2 regions of the Massilia sp. IC2-476 genome follow, and region 2 is predicted to be linked to the other one. Evidence: predicted binding sites of a transcription regulator. Region 2 holds the regulator's gene; the other holds the start of a gene.
What was found. The regulator FNR, encoded in region 2, switches genes on or off when oxygen is low (the NO sensors DNR and NnrR bind a similar motif). The targets are predictions, from matches to a motif close to TTGATNNNNATCAA.
Positions count from the first base shown of each region.

Region 1: the regulator FNR is predicted to act here: its motif matches at 4,364-4,377, upstream of LK539_RS01550 (universal stress protein).

Region 1 is NZ_JAJFER010000001.1:322,062-328,833, reverse strand. Features, by position in the region: gene pdeM (ligase-associated DNA damage response endonuclease PdeM) at 1-522, shown strand, start outside; gene LK539_RS01565 (glycine zipper 2TM domain-containing protein) at 598-1,680, shown strand; gene LK539_RS01560 (Crp/Fnr family transcriptional regulator) at 1,863-2,657, opposite strand; gene LK539_RS01555 (response regulator transcription factor) at 3,086-3,730, opposite strand; gene LK539_RS01550 (universal stress protein) at 3,822-4,289, opposite strand; gene LK539_RS01545 (protein phosphatase CheZ) at 4,680-5,528, shown strand; gene LK539_RS01540 (chemotaxis protein CheA) at 5,528-6,772, shown strand, end outside.
Region 2 is NZ_JAJFER010000006.1:267,489-274,260, reverse strand. Features, by position in the region: gene cydB (cytochrome d ubiquinol oxidase subunit II) at 1-168, opposite strand, end outside; gene LK539_RS17365 (cytochrome ubiquinol oxidase subunit I) at 172-1,641, opposite strand; gene LK539_RS17360 (hypothetical protein) at 1,993-3,648, shown strand; gene fnr (fumarate/nitrate reduction transcriptional regulator Fnr) at 3,764-4,528, shown strand; gene LK539_RS17350 (AraC family transcriptional regulator) at 4,539-5,297, shown strand; gene LK539_RS17345 (DMT family transporter) at 5,356-6,279, shown strand; gene LK539_RS17340 (hypothetical protein) at 6,276-6,772, opposite strand, start outside.

The sequences.
Region 1 (6,772 bases), on a different contig from region 2:
GCCCTGGGCGTGCCGGTGCCGCGCGGGACCACCACCGAGAACCTGCTGGGCCTGGACGCCCTGATCGATGCGCACGGCGCGCGCCACATCGTCTTTCTCGGCGACTTCCTGCATGCGCGCGCCGCCCACGCCAGCGCCACCCAGCTGGCGATGCTGGCCTGGCGCGAGCGCCGCAGCGAGCTGCAGCTGACCCTGGTGCGCGGCAATCACGACCGCCACGCGGGCGACCCGGCGGCAAGCCTGCGCATCGACCTGGTGGACGAACCGCACACGCTCGGCCCCTTCGCGTTCTGCCACCACCCGGATCTTCCGACCGAGGGCTACGCGCTGGCCGGCCACATCCACCCCGTCTATGTGCTGGCCACCCGCTTCGACGCGCTGCGCCTGCCGTGCTTCGTGGTGGGCCGCGAGCGCATGATCCTGCCATCCTTCGGCGCCTTCACCGGCGGCCACGCGATCCGTCCGGAAGCGGGCGACAGCATCTGGGTCACCTCGGGCGAGGCCGTGCACTGCGTACGATAGCGAACCGATTCCTGTCGTGCTGGAGAGTACATTCCTCTTAGATCCTGCAACGCCATCGACCAGGGAGGAAAAGCCATGTATTTCAGTAAGTTGCTGCAAGCCGCGTTCCTTGCGGTAGTGACGCTCGGCCCGGTGCTCACCGGCTCAGCCGTCGCCCAGGCCTACCAGAACAACCGTGCCTACGGGCCGGCCATCAACGGATTCAACGTCGAGGAAGTGCGCCGCCTGACGCCGGGCGTCGAACTGCATTTCGACCTGTACGGCAGCCCGGGTGGTGTCGCGACGCTGCGCATCGATGGCGCCACGCGCAACCTGAACCTGACCGAAGTCGAGCCAGGCCAGTACACCGGTACCTATACCATCGGCACCCACGACCGCATCCGCCCGGAAAGCGGCGTCAGCGCCAACCTGCGCCTGGGCAACCAGGTCGCGACCAGCCTGCTGAGTGAATCCCTGTTGCAGGACAACGCCCCGCGCGCCCAGCGCCGTGGCCAGCTGGCGGCGGCGCCGGCGATCGAACGCTTCAACGTGCAGGGCAGCCCGGACCTGAGCCCGGGTAACGAACTGCGGTTTACCGTGTTCGGCACCCCGGGCGGCCGGGTCGAGGTGGCGATGGCCGGCGCCCGCGGCGTGTTCTTCCTGCCGGAAGTGCGTCCGGGTGAATACGACGCCGTGTATACGATCCGCAACTCCGACCGCATCGCGCCGGACAGCCGCGTCACCGCGACCATCCGCGCCAATGGCCGCTACACCACCTCGGTGCTGGGCCGCCCGCTGCTGGCGGGTGGACGCGTCAGCGAACCGCGCCAGGCCCGGTACTGCACCAATTGCGCGACCGTGGAAGCCGTGAACGTGATTGAAGTGTCGGGAAATGGCAACTACCTGGGTACGGCCGGCGGCGCGGTGGTCGGCGGCCTGCTGGGCAGCCAGGTCGGCAGCGGCAGCGGCCGTACCGCGGCGACGGTGGCCGGCGCGGTGGCCGGCGGCCTGGCTGGCCGCAACATCCAGCGCAACATGAACCGCGAGCAGCGCTATGAAGTGGTGGTGCGTTATTCCAACAGCGGTGCGACCCAAACGCTGCAGTTCGACAACGATCCGGGCTTCCGCCAGGGTGACCGGGTGCGTGTGAACAACGGCGTGCTGTCGCGCGACCAGTAAGGCCAGAGTTCTTCTGTCCGTAGGGTGGGCGGGTTCCCCGCCCACGCGGTGATAGCAAGAAATTGACTCGTCGCGGCTGCGCTAATTTCCGCTGACCGCGTGGGCGGAAATCCGCCCACCCTACATATAGAAAAGGCCGGTTCCCGCAAAGGAACCGGCCTTGTTGTTTTTCAGGTACGTCCTCAGGCGGTAGCCAGCACCTGATCGTCACCCGGCTGTTCGCTCTCGGCCTTCTGCTTGGCCCCGCCCTTGGTGCGCGAACGCGAAGGCGGCAGGCGGCGCAGGGTCTTGAGCGCTTCGGCGTCCTTGATGCCGATGGTGCGCTGGTCGACGGTGATCAGGCCGATCTCGTTGAAGGCCGACAGGGTGCGGCTGACGGTTTCCAGGGTCAGGCCGAGGTAGCTGCCGATCTCGTGGCGGGTCATGCGCAGGTTGAACAGCTTGCTGGAGTAGCCCATGGCGGCGAAGCGGTCGGCCAGCGAGACCAGGAACCTGGCCACGCGCGCCTCGGCGGAGAGGGCGCCGAGCATGCCGATCATGGTCTGCTCGCGCACCAGCTCACGGCTCATGACGCCGTACATCATGTTCTCGAGTTCGGCGTGGACGCGGCCGAGGGCGGTCAGCTTCTTGAAGGGCAGCAGGATCAGGTCGCAGTCGGACAGGGCCACCGCTTCCGAGGCGTAGTGGCGGGTGTGGATGCCGTCCACGCCCAGCATGTCGCCCTTCATCGGGAAGCTCAGCACCTGCTCGTTGCCGAACTCGTCGATGAGTACGGTCTTGAGGAAGCCGGAGTTGACGATATAGAGGGTGTCGAAAGCCTGGCCGATGGTGTGCACGCGTTGCCCGGTCTTGAACTGGACATGCTGGAACAGCAGTTCTTCGGAGGTCACCGACACGCTGGCCGGGATGCGGAGCAGGTCGCAGACTTCCTTCAGGTTGGACCAGAGGCGACCCTGGCGCTGGCGACCGGCTTCCATGGGAGTATGCAGGGTCGGCTGAGTGATGTTGCGTTGTTCTGACGTTGGCTGGGACTGCATGCTCATCTCCAGGTGAAAGACTCAGGGTTTCAGGCGGCGACCACAGAGCGGAGCTCGTTTTTAGCCTTCGCGGGCTGCGGCGGCGAACCCCGCTGCAGGCTGGCTCACGCTGGGACTTGGATCGCAAGCAAGTCGAAACGCTGAATTCAGTATGCCAACACGAGTCCGGCACGGATATCAGCGACTGCTGAATATGTAGGTAGGACGGTTCATCGGCTTGTAGGAATATTCCGACGGAAGATTTCAGCCCCAGAGGGAGAGTCCAGCAGGGGCGGCGCCAGAGGGAGCGCCGGGTAGCAGGCAGGGCTGCCGGGGGAAGAGTGACGCCGGCACAAAACCGGCGCCGGCCTGTCTAAGTGGTCTTTGTCCTACGCTTTCATCGGGGACAGCAGGCGGTGCGCCACCGCGTACTGGACCATTTCGGACAAGGAGGTCATGCCCATTTTCTGCATGATCCGGGTCTTGTGGGTGCTGACTGTCTTGACCGACAGGTGCAGGCCATTTGCGATCTCGGTGATCGATTTTCCACTGACGAGTAGCGAAAATACCTCAAACTCGCGATCCGACAATTGCTTGTGAAGCAGTTGCTCATTGGGCGCCATGATGTTCAGCGCTAGCTGCTCGGCCACTTCGGTACTGATATAGGGGCGTCCCGAGGCCACCTTGCGGATCGCGCCCACCAGCTGGGTGCCGGCGCTTTCCTTGGTCAGGTAGCCCTGGGCGCCGGCGCGGATGGCGCGCACCGCGTATTGCTCTTCTTCGTGCATGGTGAGGATCAGGATCGCCAGCTTGGGCGCTTCGCTGCGCACCTGGCGGATCAGGTCGACCCCGCTGCGGCCCGGCATCGACAGGTCGAGCAGCAGCAGGTCGAAGCCGCCCTGGCGCACCTGGGTCAGCACTTCGAAGCCGTTGGTCGCTTCACCGGCGATCTCGATATCCGGCGCACCGTCGAGGATGCGCTTGAGGCCTTCGCGCATGATCGTGTGGTCGTCGGCAATTACGATGCGAATCATAGGACCATCCTTTCCGGTGAAAGCGACAGCGGCCGATGCAGGCTAGCACAGGGCCGGGGCTGAATCTGTCTTCCTTTCGTTACAGCTTTGTTCAGGCAGGCGCCGGTTCGCTGATCAGGCGGTGCACCAGCACCGGCTTGGTCGTGTGCGACAGCACCTTGTTGGTCACGCTCCCCAGCAGCAGCTGGCCCCAGCCGCTGCGGCCGTGCGAGCCCATGAAGATCAGGTCGCAGCCTTCTTGCTCGGCGACATCGACGATCTTCAGGGCCGCGGTGTCGGAAAAGGCGGTCATGCAGGCATGCTGCAGGCCGGCGCCGGCGCAGGAGCGCATGATTTTCCCCATGTATTCCTCGCCCATGCGGCGCATTTGCGCGATATATTCCTCTTCGCTGGGGTAGGAGGGCGGAATGATTTCCACGTACACCGGATACTGGTATTCCGGCGCGACGAACAGGGCCAGCACTTGGGCGCCCATCTGTTGCGCGAATTTGACGCCGGCGCAGGCCGTATGCTGCGACACGGCCGAGCCGTCGGTGGTGATCAGGATTTTGCGGTACATGGTGATGTCTCCTCCAATGGCCACGCCATTCTGCGGTGTCCGCGGCGTGGCAGTGCTTGCAAGAACGCAAACTGTTGAGCTCGATCAAACGTCAGACCGTTATTTCTGTGCATCAACAACAGGGGCACTGAGACCCCTACGTTACGAAAAACAACACCTCACTTGTGTAAACATTCAGGAACCAGACGTTTTAATTGTCGCGGAATTAAGTTTCGCTGTCCATTTTGTTGCGTCTCTGTCTCTGAGATTTACCTACGGCAACCACACTGCTACACTTCCATGCAGACTTGGACCATCCTGCAGGCCGCCGCGCGGCCGGGTGGTTGCATTACTTACCTACACTGACGCAGAGTACATTGCGAACTTATACACCATGGAGAAGCAGGGATTATGACCGACGCCGCTGACGATTTCGACGCATTATTCGAGGAAGTGGCGGCGCAGCGCGCCAGCGCTCCCGCTGACGCCCCGGCGCCGGCGCCCGAGGCGGCCCCGGCCGCAGCCGAGGACGACCTCGAGTCCCTGTTCGACCAGGTGTCGGCCTCGAGCGCACCTGCCGTTGCGGTCGCTGCCGCGCCGGCATTGGCCGCCGCCGCTCCGGCCGCGGGCGCTGCCGCCACTGAAGGCGAGCCGGGCATGTTCGAACGCCTCGGTGGCATCGTGCGTCTGTTGCACGACTCCCTGCGTGAGCTGGGCTACGACAAGGCACTGACCGAAGCCTCGTCGGCCATCGTCGACGCCCAGGACCGCCTGGAATACGTCGCCACGCTGACCGAGCAGGCCGCCAACAAGGTGCTGAACACCCTGGACGACGGCATGCCGGCCCAGGACCTGCTGTCGAAGCAGGCCAAGGACATGGAAAACCGCTGGGCCGACCTGTTCTCGGGCAAGCTGAGCCTGGACGAATTCAAGGCCCTGGCCGGCGATTCGCGCCAGTTCGCCGCCAGCGTCAACGAAGCGACCGAAGCCGAGAAGGCACGCCTGCTCGAGATCATGATGGCGCAGGACTTCCAGGACATCACCGGCCAGCTGATCAAGAAAGTGGTGAAGATCACCCAGACGGTCGAATCCGAGCTGGCACAGCTGCTGCGCGATCACGCTCCGGCCGACCTGAAGGAAAAGCTGGCCAAGAAAGAAGCGCCGCCCGCGCCCGCGCCGCTGATGTCGGGCCCCTCGGTGCCGGATACGGCGCTGAACCAGGACAACGTTGACGACCTTCTTGCCGATCTGGGATTCTAATGGACGATATGCTCAAGGACTTCGTCGTGGAGGCGATGGACCTTGCGGTGAATGTTGAAGAACATTTGCTGCGCCTCGAACGCGATCCGGACAACAAGGAAACGCTCAATGCGGTGTTCCGCTCCTTCCACACCATCAAGGGCGGAGCCGGCTTCATGGGCCTGCCCGCGCTGGTCGCGGCCTGCCACCTGACCGAGAACCTGTTCGACGCCCTGCGTACGGGACAGGCTCCGGTGACGCCGCTGGCGATCGAAGCCGCGCTGGAAGCGTCGGGCTTCGTGGCCGACCAGCTGAATGACCTGAACAACGGCACCCCGCCGGAAGGCCTGGCGCAAATGCCGGCCGCGCTCGAGCGCATCCTGACCGATGCGATCGAAGGCAAGGGCGCGCCGAGCGCCCCGGCGCCGGCCGCTCCCGCGCCGGCTGCCGTCGCACCGGCCGCTGCCGCACCGGCTGCCGCCGAAGCCGTGGCTGTCCCGGCCGCGGGCGAGGATGGCCTCGACTGGGTCGGCATGTACAACGCCGTGGTGCCCGCCGGCTCCGCGCTCGCCGCCGTGCCCGCAGCGCCGGCGCCGGTTGCCGCTGCAGCCGCCGCAGCAGCGGCGCCCGTTGAAGCCGCGCCTGCCGCCAAGCAGGGTGGCTGGGACGGTGTCGACCGCCGCCAGAACGACAAGGTGGCCGATGCGCGCGCCGCCGCCGCGCCGGCCAAGGACGAAAGCATCCGTATCGATGCGGTCAAGCTGGACGCGCTGCTGGAAGTGGCCGGCGAATCGGTGCAGGCCGCCAACCAGGCTGCCGTGCTGCTCGAGCGCCTGCAGCAGTTCAAGTTCGAAGGTCCGGCCGCCGCCCTGATGGCGACGCTGACCGAGACCCTGGAGCGCGCCTCGCGCTACTCGGCCGAACTGCAGCGCGCCACGCTGGCGACCCGCATGCAGCCGGTCGGCCGCCTGTTCCAGAAGTTCCCGCGCCTGGTGCGCGAGCTGGCCAAGGACCTGGGCAAGGACGTCGAGCTGACCATCGAAGGCGCCGAGACCGAAGTCGACCGCGTGGTGGTGGACAGCCTGTACGATCCGCTGGTGCACATGCTGCGCAACGCGCTCGACCACGGTGTCGAGTCGCCGGAAGAGCGCGTCGCCAACGGCAAGCCGGCCAAGGCCTTCATCCTGCTGAAAGCCTGGCAGGAAGCCAACAGCGTCATGATCGTGCTGCAGGACGACGGCAAGGGCATGGACCCGGTCAAGCTG
Region 2 (6,772 bases):
GCCGTCCCAGACCGGCGCGACGGTGTTCATCATGGCGTCGCGGTCGCGCTTTCTCGGCGTGAACGGAAACAGCAGGCCGATGCCCAGGTCGAAGCCGTCCAGCAGCACGTACATGAAGACGGCGAAGAAGATGATGACCGCCCAGATGACGGTGGTGTCGATGCCCATGGCCTAGCTCCCCCGTTTGCCGTCGTCCTGCCCAGGTCCTTCCGGGCCGGGTTCGTCGTCCACATTGTCGTCATTCGCCACGTCGGCTGCCGACAGCGGCCGCATCGGCGTGCGCTCCTCGCCCGGCCCGCCCTGCGGCGGACGGTTCAGCTCGAAGCGCTGCGGACCCTTGCGCATCATGCGCAGCAGGTAGACGGTGCCGGTGCCGAACACGAACATATAGGCCACCACGAACAGGGCCAGGGTCAGCGCCAGCGCGGCTGCGCCGTGCGGCGAGACCGCATCGGCCGTGCGCAGCACCCCGTACACGACCCAGGGCTGGCGCCCCACCTCGGTGGTGGTCCAGCCGGCCAGGATGGCGACCAGCCCCGCCGGCCCCATCAACAGGGCGAAGCGCAGGAACAGGCGCTGGTGCCATATTCGCCCGCCACGCCTGAGCCACAGGCTCCAGGCCCCGAGCGCGATCATGAGCAGGCCCAGGCCGACCATCAGGCGGAAGCTCCAGAACACGATCAGCGAGTTCGGCCGGTCTTCGCGCGGGAACTCCTTCAGGCCCGGGATCTGGCCGGTCCAGCTGTGGGTGAGGATCAGGCTGCCCAGGTGGGGAATGCCGACCGCGTACTTGGTGCGCTCTTCTTCCATGTCGGGGATGCCGAACAGCAGCAGCGGAATCGCGCGCTCGCCCTCGTTCTGCCAGTGCCCTTCCATCGCCGCCAGCTTGGCCGGCTGGTGCTTGAGGGTGTTCAGCCCGTGGAAATCGCCGACCACCGCCTGGATCGGCGCGACCAGCAGGATCATCCACATGGCCATCGACAGCATCTTGCGCACCGCCGGGTTGTCGCGTCCCTTCAGGAGCTGCCAGGCCCCGGAGGCGCCGACGATCAGGGCGGTGCTGAGGTAGGCCGCGATCACCATGTGCAGCAAACGGTAGGGGAAGGAGGGGTTGAAGACGATCGCCAGCCAGTCGGCCGGGACCATGCGCCCGCCCTCGATGGCATAGCCCTGCGGGGTCTGCATCCAGCTGTTGGCGGCCAGGATCCAGGTGGCCGAGATCAGGGTGCCGACAGCGACCGCGCAGGTGGCGGCGAAGTGCAGGCCGGGGCCCACCCGGTTCCAGCCGAACAGCATCACGCCCAGGAAGCCGGCTTCGAGGAAGAAGGCGGTCAGCACCTCGTAGGAGAGGATCGGTCCCATGATGCTGCCGGCGAATTCGGACAGGTAGCTCCAGTTGGTGCCGATCTGGTAGGCCATCACGATGCCGGACACCACCCCCATGCCGAAGCACACGGCGAAGATCTTGAGCCAGTAGTGGTAGAGGTCGACGTAGACCTGGCGCCCGGTGCGCAGCCAGCACAGTTCGAGCACCGCCAGGTAGCTCGCCATGCCGATGGTTATGGCCGGAAACAGGATGTGGAAAGACATCGTGAACGCGAATTGCACGCGCGCCAGATCCAAAGCCGACAAACCGAACATGCGCTCTCCTGTGGTCGTTGTACTGCGTCCTCTATGCCAGTGCCGTGTCCAGAATCTAGCACGGGCGCCGGGTGCGCACGCTTGGCGAGGGCGATTAAATGGCCGGACTGTGACGGCGGTACAGCAGGCCATGTTTCACTTCCAAAATCTTTCACGCCGTCAGAAAACCGGAGTCCACTGATCCATATTAATGACCGCTCAGATCGCCTCTGGCGACCGCTTGTGCTCGTCTATATTGGCTGACGATTCGGGCCCGGCAGCTCGATATCCGGGTGAACATCGCATGGAGCAGCGACATCGCGCTCTACGTCGATGACCTCGTCGTCAACCCCTGAGCACAAGGAGAACAGCATGTCGCCAAATGACCGTCTCGACCGGGACGCAGCCCTTACCCTCGACCGCCCCTGGAGCGCCGATGCGCCGCCCTCCTCGGCCAACCAGGCGCCCTACGCCGAGGCCAAGGCCGACGTCCAGGCGGACCCGGGCAAGGTGCAGCCCGCACTGCAGGGCAACGGCTTCACCTACCGCCACAACTGGGGCGCACGGCGCGGCCAGTGGGTGCTGCGCCTGAACTGGTCGGAAGTCAACGCCCGTTCCCAGGTCTTCGTCGCCATCGGCGAAGGCGCCGCCGGCGGCCCGGACGCCGGCAAGTTCATCGGCTCGGCCCGCTACACAGTGCACAACGTGGCGCCGCGCGCCGGCGGCGTCGATATCTGGGTCAATATCGAGTGGAGTTCGGACATAGCCCTCTACGTCGATTACCTGGTCGTCAACCCGGTGCCCAGCGGCCCGCGCTCGGTATCGGTGACGGTGCACCGCCACAGCAGCGTCGCCTTGAGCGACGCCGAGGCCGACCGCATCCTGGCCGACATGGGCACCATCCTGCAGCGCGACGATACCGGTCCGGACGTCGCCACCCCGGTCCAGTTCGTCCGCAACGGCGCGGTGCGGCTGCTGCCGGCCACGGTCCCGGGCACCATCCAGACGGCGGCCGACCTGAACGCGCTGCTGAGCGCCGGTTCCGGCGTCAAGATCGTGCAGGCGATCCGCTGGTGCGGCGGCCCCGGCGACAACATCATTGGCTGCGCGCCGGTCGGCAGCACCACGGTGAACGTGGCCGCGGTGCGCTTCACCGCCGACCAGGAAGGCCTGATCTGGGTGCACGAGTACGGCCACAACTGCGGCCTGCCGCACCGCACCGACGACCCGCGCGCGGTGATGTACCCGTCGGTCGGGGTGGACCACAATGTGGTCAATGCCGCCGAGTCCTCGGCCTACCTGGCCGGCCCCGCCGCCGTCACCGGCAAGGTGCTCGCGGCGAGCGGCTGTAACTGCGACCTGGGCGACATGAAGGCGCCGCTCGATGTGCGCGACTTCGTATCGCAGCACTGGATCGAGGGCGTGCCCTACGAACTGGCCTCGCAGTACGGCGAAGCCGATGCGGGCAAGCTGCTCGACTGGCTGGTGGGCGAGCCGGAGAAGCACGAAGAATTCCTGCCGCAGATCGTGGCCACCCTCGGCTACATCGGCAGCGAGATCGCCGCCCAGCCGCTGATCGACTTCGTGCACAGCACGCGCGCCGGGCGCGCCGTGTTCAACGCCAAGAACGCCGCCCTCCTGCGCCTGGGCGACCTGGCCAACCGCTCGGGCAGCAAGCTGGCGGTGGACTTCCTGGCCAGGGTCGCGAGCGACATCGCACTGGCGCGCTCGCTGGCCGCGCCGCAGGCGGGCGCGGAGAAGGCCCTGGCGGCCAAGGCCGGCCAGGACGTGGTGGCGCCGAGCCTCGAGACGCTGGCGTCCGAGCTGGCCGTGTCCGCGACCTTCGGCCTGGCGCTGGCCGGCACCGAGGAAGCACGCCGGACCGTCGATGCGCTCCAGCGCGACCCGAACGCCTTTGCCTCGGTCAACCAGGCAGCCGGCGAAGCCGCGCAGATCGCGGACACCGTGCTGCGCCAAGGCCGCAAGGAGTATTACCGGATAAAGACGGAACAGCGCCATCACCTATAATGCTTCCGTAGTACGACTGCCGGGGCCATGCCCCGGCAGTATTGCTTTTGGAAAATGGAATGCCCTGAGCTGGACAGCGGTCTATAATGGACCCATCAGCATTCCGTTTTGCGCCATGAACCAACCGATGTCGATGCCGGGCGAGTCGCCCATCAACCTGCAGGTCATCAAGGCCAGCTGCAGCGCCTGCAGCATGCACCAGTTGTGCCTGCCCATGGGGCTCGAGGACGCCGACATCAACCGCCTCGACCAGATCATCGGCCGGCGCCGGCGCCTGGTGCGCGACGAGCGCCTGTATGCGATGGGCGAACCTTTCCGCAACCTGTACGCGGTGCGCTTCGGCCACTTCAAGACCTACCAGGTGAACGCCGCGGGCGAAGCCCAGATCACCGGCTTCCAGATGGCCGGCGAACTGCTGGGCATGGACGCGATCAGCGGCACCCATCACTGCGACGCCGTGGCGCTCGAGGATAGCGAGGTGTGCGAGATCCCGTTCTCGCGCCTGGAAGAACTGTTCGGCCAGGTGCCGGCCCTGCTGCGCCACTTCCACCGCATCATGAGCCAGGAAATCACGCGCGAGCAGAACGTCATGCTTTTGCTCGGCAATATGCGCGCCGAGCAGCGCTTCGCCGTGTTCCTGGTGAACCTGTCGGCGCGCTACGCGGCCCGTGGCTACTCGCCCAACAGCTTCCAGCTGCGCATGTCGCGCGAAGACATCGGCAACTACCTCGGTCTCACCATCGAAAGCGTCAGCCGCCTGCTGTCGCGCTTCAAGAAACAGGGCTGGCTGCAGGTCGACAAGCGCGAAGTCACCCTGCTCGACCCGGCCAAGCTCAAGGCGCTGGCGGCCGGAACCGACGTTTGCAGCCCGATGGGCTGAGGCGGGCCCCATGGCAAGCGCGCCCCTGCTCGACCTGCATGTGCGCAGCTATGGCGAGAGCCGCGAAGCGGACCGCCACAGCTTTGCCCAGGTGGTGCTGCCGGTCAGCGGCGAAGTGGCGCTGGAGATCGAGGGGCGCTTTGGACGGCTCGATCCCCTGCACGCCGCATTCGTGGCGCCCGGCGCCTGGCATTCGCAATACTCGTCCGTTGCCAACCGCTCGCTGATCCTCGACGTCGGCATGCCCGGCTTCGAACAGGGGCCCTGGCAGCAACTGCTTGAACGCCCCTTTACTGCCATCGGCCCGGCGGCGCGCAAGCTGGTCGAGTTCATGGGCATCCTGGCCGCCGGCGGGACGCCTGCCCCGTCGGTGCTGCAGGGCTGGACGCCGCTGCTGCTCGACACCCTGACCCTCGGCGCCGGCCAGCCGGCCTCGCGCCTGGCCGCCCTCCTGGCGCGCATCGAGGCCGAGCCCGGCCTGCCCTGGAGCACCGACAGCATGGCGCGCACGGCCGGCGTCAGCGTCAGCCGCCTGCACGCCCTGTTCCGCGAAGAGCACGACAGCACACCGCATGACTGGCTGCTGCGCTGCCGCCTGCAGCGCGCCTGCGACTGGCTGGCCGGCACGGAGCGCCCGGTAGCCGAGATCGCGCTGGCGGCCGGCTTTTCCGAGCAAAGCGCCCTCACCCGCGCCATGCGCCGCGCCATGGACACCACGCCCGCCGCCTACCGCCGCGCACGGCGCGAGACCGGGTCAAAAACGCAGTAGACCCGGTCAAGCTTTCACCCGGCGCGGCGCCGACAATCTCCCATCAAAGGAGATTGCCATGCTGTCGCAGATTCACACCACATCCAGCCAGGCCCAGCTCGGCATCGGCGCCGGCATCACCGCCGGCGCCTTCTGGGGACTGGTCTTCCTCGCGCCCGAACTCACGCCCGGCTTTTCGCCGCTGCAGCTGTCGGCCGGACGCTATCTCGCCTACGGCATCGTGGCGGCCGTGCTGATCGCGCGTTCCTGGCCACGCCTGGTGCGCAGCCTGAGCTGGGCCGACTGGCGCGGCCTGGCGGGGCTCAGCCTGCTCGGCAACATCGTGTACTACCTGTTCGTGGCCCAGGCCGTGCAGTCGGGCGGCGTGGCCATGACCTCGATCGTGATCGGCCTGCTGCCGCTCGCCGTCACCCTGGCCGGCTTGCGCGAGCATGGCGCCGTGCCGCTGCGGCGCCTGGCGCCCTCGCTGCTGCTGGGCGGCGCCGGGCTGGCCTGTATCAGCTGGGATGCGCTGCGGGCGGCGGGCGGCTCGGGCCTGGGCCTGCTGTGCGCGCTCGGCGCGCTGGTGTCGTGGACGATCTACGCCGTGGTGAACCGGCGCTGGCTGGCGCGCCTGCAAGGCGTCTCCAGCCAGGAGTGGAGCCTGCTGATGGGAGTGATGACGGGCGCCCAGGCGCTGCTGCTGGCGGTGCCGGCCTTCCAGCCCGGCGCGGCCGCGCACAGCGGGGCCGAGTGGCTGCACTTCCTCGGCGTCGTGAGCGCCGTCGGCATCTTCTGCTCGGTGGTCGGCAACGCCCTGTGGAATTACGCCAGCCGCGCGCTGCCGATGGCGCTGATGGGACAGATGATCGTGTTCGAAACCGTGTTCGCTTCGCTGTACGGATTCCTGTGGGAGGGGCGCTGGCCGAACGGAATGGAAGCCGCCGCGCTGCTGCTCCTGCTGGCCGGCGTGGCGTCCTGCGCCGCCGCCCATCGCAACTAGCGCGCCAGGTAAGCGGTATATCCCTGGATGAAGGCGGCGCGCAGGCGCAGGAACTCGTCGATGTCCCTGAACTTCGTGCGTTTCTGATTCAGCAGGTAGGCGGTGACGATGGTCTCGCGGGCGGGGACGAAGAAGTGGATCTGGCTGATGGTGCCGCCCCTCAGCCCGAGCACGTTGTCGGTGTAGCCGACCACCTCGATGCCGTTCACCGTCTCGCGCTCGAACGCGATGGTGTCCTTTCCCGGCGGCGTGCGCGCAGAGACCTTGGCGCCCGCCTCCGGATTGGCAGCGAGATAAGCGCCCACGAGTGCGCGGTCGCGACGCACATTGTGCTCCAGGGCCTCGATCACGAGCGCCCTGTCCTGCTCGTACATGCCTGGCATGCTGGTCTCGATCTTGACGTTGGCGAAGTAGTCGCTGCCCGGATAAAGATACATGGCCTTGATCGCTTCGCGCACCGAGACCTTCTCGCGCCGCGCCGGGGTGGCTGCAT